3 regions of the Streptomyces sp. NPDC005262 genome follow, and region 3 is predicted to be linked to each of the others. Evidence: riboswitches for the same ligand, from Rfam matches in the RefSeq annotation. Region 3 holds a riboswitch; each other region holds the start of a gene.
The links. Region 3 has a riboswitch for cyclic di-AMP ahead of ACFYP5_RS31365 (transglycosylase SLT domain-containing protein). Riboswitches for the same ligand answer to the same signal wherever they lie in the genome.

Region 1 (2,257 bases), on a different contig from region 3:
ACACCGCCGCCACCGACCTGATCGCGCAGTTCATGTACCTGGAACACGCGGCGCCCGACCGCCCCGTCTCCCTCTACATCAACTCCCCCGGCGGCTCCTTCGACGCCATGGCAGCGATCTACGACACGATGGAGTACCTCACCTGCGAGGTGGAGACCTTCTGCCTCGGACAGGCCGGTTCCAGCGCGGCCCTGCTGCTCGCCGCGGGCGCTCCCGGCCGGCGGCACGCCCTCCCCGGCGCCAGGGTCGTCGTGCAGCAGCCCGCGCTTCCCGAGCCGCTGCAGGGCCAGCCGTCCGATCTGGAGATCGAGGCACGGGAACTGATCCGCATCCGTGAGCAGCTCACCCGCCTGCTGGCCCGTCACAGCGGGCGAACTGCCGAGCAGATCGCCGCGGACATCGAGCGCGACCTCATCCTCGATGCCCCGGGCGCCAAGGCGTACGGCCTGGTGGACCACGTACTGGAGAACCGCAAGCCGTCACTCCCGCCGAACGGCGCGAGGTGAACACCGGATGCAGCCACCGGAGTTCCCGCCGCTGCCCGCACTGACGCGCGCCGAGGGCGAGTTCATCGACCGTTATCTGGAAGTGCTCGACCAGCTGGGGCGGATCAACCCCGCCCACGACAGCGACACCTACGGCGCGCTGCGAGCGGCGCAGGCACTCGCCTCGCGGGCCGTCGCCCTGCGCAACGCACTCGCGTTGATGCACGAGCGAGGTGAAGCACAGATCCACGCCGCCACCTTGGCGCGAGCGCTTCGCGTCCTGGACGGGGAGCGTCGGGCCCGGCGGGTCACCGTGCCCCCTGCCCAGACAAGTTGATCAACTCCCTTCCGCGACACGCCCGGCGGCCTGATCAAAATTCCTCGCTCGTTCGGCGTAGGAGATCCCCCGCGCGAGGGATTGTTCAACTTGCGCCTCCAGCGTGGCCGGTGAACGGAGTCTGCCATTCCGCCGCTGGTACGGGGCCGGTCGGGGCGACCGGGTCGGGTTCGCGTAACTACCGTACCCACCCGTACGGATCAATCACGACAAAACTTCCATATCGCTTCCAATCCTAGGAAATCCGGCACTCGGTGAGTCAAGATCCGTGAGACGACAAGCCCCCGCCACCGCGGCGGGGCGGTCCGGGTGGACGCCGAGTCCTGCCGCCGCCCGGATGCCTGGTCGACGGAAGTGGATCGGCAGGAGTGGAGGACCCGAGCACAACGGGTCGACCGGACATCCGGTCGACCCTCGGGGTGAAGCCGCCGAGTGCGGCCGGGCAACTTCGCCAGCCCGAACCCGACAGGTCATCCTTCACAGGCGGCTGACGAAGGGTTGCGCATGACTGCGCAGGTTCATGTCCCGTCTCTGCTCACCCGGGCCGGTACCGCCACGGTTCTGACGCTCGCCGCCGTCGGCGGCTCCGCGATCGCCCCCGGCGGTGTGGCCGAAGCCCAGGCCGCGGCTCATTCGACGAAGGCGCTCAACATCGTCGCGTCGAAGAAGGGGTCGCCGTACCGGTACGGGGCCACAGGTCCCCACCGCTTCGACTGTTCGGGTCTGACGATGTACGTGTTCAAAAGGGTGGGCAAGAAGCTCCCCCGCACGGCCCAGCAGCAGTACAACAAGACCCGGCACATCTCGGCCTCGCAGCGGCGCCGCGGCGATCTGGTCTTCTTCCACTGGGGTCGCAGCGTCTACCACGTAGGGATCTACGCCGGTAGGGGCAGGATCTGGCACTCGCCGAAGACCGGTGCCGTGGTGCGGCTGGAGAAGATCTGGACGAGGAGTGTCTGGTACGGACGGGTCCGCTGACCCCCGCCTCTTCCGCCATGCAGGTTGCCGGTCACCTCCGCCCGTCAGTGCAGCAGGGGGCCGGTGACCAGCACCAGGCCCAGCGCGGTGAGCGCCGCGCCGCTGCCGCCCTCGATGGCGCGGGCGGCACGCGGCCGGCGCAGCCACCGGCCCAGACGGTCCACCAGGAGCGCCACGGCCGGGAACCAGATCAGCGCGAGCAGCACGACCACGGTGGCCAGCAGCAGGGTCCGGGACACGGGCGGCTGCCCGTCCGGAACGAACTGCGGCAGCAGGCTGAGAAAGAGCACGGGCGCCTTCGGGTTCAGGGCGTTGGTCAGAAAGCCCTGGCGCAGCGCGCGTCCGTATCCGGTCACGGAAGGCCCACCGACCCGCCCCGCGTCCGGTCCCGGGTCCGAGCCCCCGTCCGTGGTGCGGCGCCGTGCCGCGTGCAGGGCGCTGATCCCCAGGTGGAGGA
Region 2 (2,257 bases), on a different contig from region 3:
CTCTCGATCGTCGTGCTGCGGACGTCCGGCGGCACTCTGCGGGATGTCGTGCCGTCCATCGAGCTCTCCACCGTGATCACGGTCTCGGCCCTCGCCGTCGTCATCAACCAGGTCGTACGCCGCGGCAACGAGCAGCTGGCTTCGGCGCGGGTCATCGCGGAGACCGCCATGCGGGCCGTGCTGCCGATTCCGTCCGAGCGGATCGGGGGACTCCATGTCGCCGCGCGGTACGAGGCGGCCCAGGCGGACGAATTCGTCGGTGGTGACCTGTTCGCCGTGGCGGAGAGCTCGTACGGGGTACGGCTCGTGGTCGGGGACGTGCGGGGCAAGGGGCTCGAAGCGGTCGGGACGGTGGCGGTGGTCATCGGCGCGTTCCGGGAGGCCGCCGAGCAGGAGGACTCGCTGGAGGGCGTGGCGCGGAGGCTCGAGCGGGCGCTGGCGCGGGAGGGGGCGAGGCGGGGCGGGATCGATCCGGTCGAAGGGTTCGTCACCGCCGTGCTCGCCGAGATCCCGCCCGGCGCGGCCGAGGTGCGGATCGTCAACCGCGGCCACCCCGAGCCGCTGCTGCTCCACCCCGACGGCTCACTGGACGTGTTGGTGCCGACAGTGCCCGCGCTGCCGCTCGGCATGGACCTGGGGGTGTGGACGGACCGGGCCGATGCATGGGAGCTGGCCGCCGGGATGACGCTGCTCGCATACACGGACGGACTCTCCGAGGCACGCGACGCCCAAGGCGTCTTCTACGATCCGGCGGTCCGGCTGCGTGGGCGGATCTTTCCCGAGCCCGAGGAGCTGTTGTCCGCGCTGGCCGACGACGTACGGCTGCACACCGGTGGCAGGTCCACCGACGACATGGCGCTGCTCGCGGTCGCACGCCCCGCGCGGGGGCAGCCGAAGCGGCGCAGGACTGTGAAGATCGTGGGCCGGGATGTGAGTGAGGCAGGGGCGAGTCGGTGAAGGGGCTTCGCAGGACGATGCCACCGTGCGTAATCGAAAGGCATCACTCCGCATAACATTTGACGCAACGTCAGAAAACGAGTATGGGCTGAGTGGTGATCAACTCGCCCGTTTCCGCCCGATTGTGTCCCGGAAAGTCCAGGCCAAAGCCGTTAACGATCAGTGGGAACGGCTTGGAATCGGACCCGTCCGTCTATTAACGTTCGATAACGCAGCGCGGTTGTCCCAGCCGTCGTCAGTGGCGGCACCGTGCGCAAGCGCCGAATTCCGCAAGGGAACCGGGGAACCACCTACATGGGGTGAATCGGACACCTGTGTCTCGTGAGAGACAGAGGGATCCGTAGGAGACCTTCCTGCTCCGAACCCGTCAGCTAACCCGGTAGGCGAGAAGGAAGGAAAGGAGTGCGCCCCCGTGGCGTCCAACAAGCCTGCCCCCGAAGCCCCCTCCCGGTTCGGATCCGACTTCACGACCGAGTACGGAACCGAGCAGCGAACCGATTTCGGCGCCGAGTTCACCACTGAGTTCGCGACCGACGGTTTCGGTGAGACCGACCGGGCGTGGGACGAATGGAACCCGACCGAGGAGTCCGTCCGCCCCGTACGCGGCAGACACCGCGTCGTCAAGCAGCGCAACGGGCTCGCCCGCAGCTCCACGGTGCTCGGCGTCGGCGTCATCGCGGCCGTAGGTGCGGGTGGCATGGCCACCGCGCAGAGCAAGCCGCCGGTCTCCATCTCCCTTCCCGACTCCCTCGCGGACAACCTCCCCGACGCCAAGTCCCTTCCCGGCGTGGGCGCCCTGTTCTCCGACGAGTCCGCCACCGACCAGGCGAAGTCCGTGGCCGCCACCGCCCCGCTCACCAGTGCCGGCATCACCACCGCCGAGGCCGAGCAGGGCACCACCGACGCCGGTGAGGCGCTGCGCGCCCGCATCCTTCAGCAGGCCGAGCAGCAGCAGAACGCTGCCGAAGCGGAGATCAAGGCCGCTGAGGAGAAGGCCGCCGCGGAGAAGGCCGCCGCCGAGGCCAAGGCGAAGCAGGACGTCGCCGAGGCCAAGGCCGCCGCCGAGAAGAAGAAGGCGGAGGAAGCGGCGAAGGCGAAGGCCGAGGCCGCGCGGCTGGCCAAGCTCGCCGCCTCCTACGCCATCCCCACCTCCTCGTACACGATCACCTCGACCTTCGGTGAAGCCGGTTCGATGTGGTCCTCCGGCTACCACACCGGCCTCGACTTCGCGGCGCCGACCGGCACCCCGATCAAGGCCATCCACACCGGCACCATCAAGTCGGCGGGCTGGTCCGGTTCG
Region 3 (2,257 bases):
TATCCGGTGCCGATCACGAGGGCCGGAACATGGGCCCCGGAGTCGATCGGAGCGGCTGCGGAGCCGGTCCCGGCCCGGGCCGGGGTGCTGTGACCCGCGAGGGCCACGGTACCTAAAATAGAACCGGTTCCTGTGATGAATCTTCGACGAGAAATGCCCTCGTGGCCTGCATCATGCATGGTAGAGTCACTCATGTGACACGCCTCACTCTCGACAGAGTGAAACTGGTTCTACTGCCGTTCGCGCGTCAAGTCACTACATACCCGTGGGTAACTTGTGCCGCTCGGGGCGCGCCCGGATACACCACGCCCTGCGCCGGCTGCGGACGACGGAACACCATGCCGGACACCGGCAACGACGCCGGGGTTTCGGTCGCGACCGGACCATGCCCCTGATCGGGCAGAGACGGGAACGGGTGGCGAGGCCCCCTCGGACCCTCGCCACCCGTCAATCCGGAACCGGCATCAACACAACTGCGTGTCAGTACGCCCCGAACACGTTGTCGATCGAACCGTACTTGGCCGCGGCGTAGTTGCACGCAGCCGTGATGTTGGCGACCGGGTCGTAGATGTCCATCGACGTGCCGGACACGTGGTAGGCCTTGAACGTGGGGTCGATGACCTGCAGGAGCCCCTTGGACGGCGTGCCCTTGGCGGCGTTCGAGTCCCAGTTGTTGATGGCCTTGGGGTTGCCCGAGGACTCGCGGATGATGTTGCGGTGGATGCCGTCGTAGCTGCCGGGGATGCCGTGCTGCGCCATGACAGCCAGCGACTCCTTGATCCAGCCATCGAGGTCGTTCGTGTAGGTCACGGGCTTCGTGGTGGCAGGAGCGGCACTGCTCGCGGCCGGCTTGGGGTCGGCGGCCGGGGCCTCGGCCTTGGCACCGATGGTCAGCTTCATGCCCGGGTGGATCAGGGCAGGGTTGGCTCCGATGACCTCGCGGTTGTCCTGGTACAGCTGCTGCCAGCCGCCCGTCACGGACTGCCCAGCGGCGATCTTGTAAAGGGTGTCACCGGCTATCACGGAATAGACGGTGGGCGCGGCCTTCGCGGCGGCAATTCCCTTTGCCGGGGCCGCAGCGGGCGCCACATTCTTCGTGACGGCGGCGACGGACTGCGCCGGCGCCGCGAAGGCGGTGGTCGCACCGATCACGGGGAGTGCGAGAGCGGCTCCGCCCGCGCTCACGGCGATGAAACCGCGAGTCAGCGAACTGGACTTACGACGACGGTGGTTACCCGTTGCGGGCATGGTGCATTCCTCTCCGTCGCCTACGAGGTGAGCTGTCGGGTTCAGGCTGGAGTTGCCTGGCCGTATGGGAATACGACTTCACCCCTAGCCGTTCCGGATACCGGATCGGCTGCTTACCTGGGTCCCCCGCTCCTGCCGTACGTGAGTGGTCGGATTCCCGGACGGCGGCAGGATTCGGCGTTCCATCCGGATTGACGGTGACCGTAAGCGAGAAACTCCGGCCGGAACAAGCCCCCACTTTTCGATCACAATTCATTTACAAGATCGAGTCGGGGGATTATTCGCAGTTCACCCTCGCCCGCGAAGCCAAATCTCTTGGCGCAGAAGGGAACCGGGCAGTACGCCGCCGCGTCCGCGGGCCCGGAAAGTGACTCTCACCACTTGGTCCGAAATGACCGATTTCCCCAGCAGGCAAGGTCTCGACCTGTGCAGGTCATTCATTCATCAGCAAAGAGAGCAATTCATCTCGATTGCCGAAATTCAGACATTCAAGACATTGGTGTGCTGCTGAGGGGTCTTCGACAGGTCGGGGCGGCGGGTGCCCCCTCCACGGGCGGCGGCAGCGTGTCACGCGTCTCGACCGGATGCGGCACACGAGGGGTCGCCCACCGGCCCGGTCCCGCAGGTTCACGCGAAGGACGCCCCCCACGGCGCGGGGGGTGCCGTACGCCATCGGAATGGCCGTCATGGTGCGCAAACGCCCCGACCACCCACCGGGGCCGTCCGGCAGCACAAGCCACGCGATGACGGCGGAGAGCCCGGGTGCTGATCACCGTGCCGCTGTCGCCGCGCAGCGTCGCCCGGCCACCGGCTCGCTGGATACCAGCCGTCCGGACGTGGCGCACCGTGATCGCCATCGCTCGGTCAGCTGTCGAAGGCTGCCGGATCGATCTTCTTCAGCTTCTCGGCAAGGCGGGCGGGATTCGCAAGATCTCTCTTCGTGCTCTTCGGACGAGTACCCCTCGGGCCCCTCCGGTTCGCAGAGGAAGCAGGAATCGGTCACACGGCA

Region 1: linked by a shared signal. The riboswitch ahead of ACFYP5_RS27715 (C40 family peptidase) and the one ahead of ACFYP5_RS31365 (transglycosylase SLT domain-containing protein) in region 3 are both predicted to bind cyclic di-AMP.
Region 2: linked by a shared signal. The riboswitch ahead of ACFYP5_RS17125 (M23 family metallopeptidase) and the one ahead of ACFYP5_RS31365 (transglycosylase SLT domain-containing protein) in region 3 are both predicted to bind cyclic di-AMP.

The regions. Positions count from the first base shown of each region.
Region 1 covers NZ_JBIAKK010000013.1:113,527-115,783, forward strand. Annotated here, with positions in the region: gene ACFYP5_RS27705 (ATP-dependent Clp protease proteolytic subunit) at 1-506, shown strand, start outside; gene ACFYP5_RS27710 (hypothetical protein) at 514-822, shown strand; cyclic di-AMP (ydaO/yuaA leader) riboswitch at 1,127-1,323, shown strand; gene ACFYP5_RS27715 (C40 family peptidase) at 1,327-1,800, shown strand; gene ACFYP5_RS27720 (LysE family translocator) at 1,845-2,257, opposite strand, start outside.
Region 2 covers NZ_JBIAKK010000005.1:417,470-419,726, forward strand. Annotated here, with positions in the region: gene ACFYP5_RS17120 (PP2C family protein-serine/threonine phosphatase) at 1-957, shown strand, start outside; cyclic di-AMP (ydaO/yuaA leader) riboswitch at 1,206-1,358, shown strand; gene ACFYP5_RS17125 (M23 family metallopeptidase) at 1,370-2,257, shown strand, end outside.
Region 3 covers NZ_JBIAKK010000017.1:81,715-83,971, reverse strand. Annotated here, with positions in the region: gene ACFYP5_RS31370 (GMC oxidoreductase) at 1-194, opposite strand, end outside; gene ACFYP5_RS31365 (transglycosylase SLT domain-containing protein) at 481-1,248, opposite strand; cyclic di-AMP (ydaO/yuaA leader) riboswitch at 1,253-1,438, opposite strand.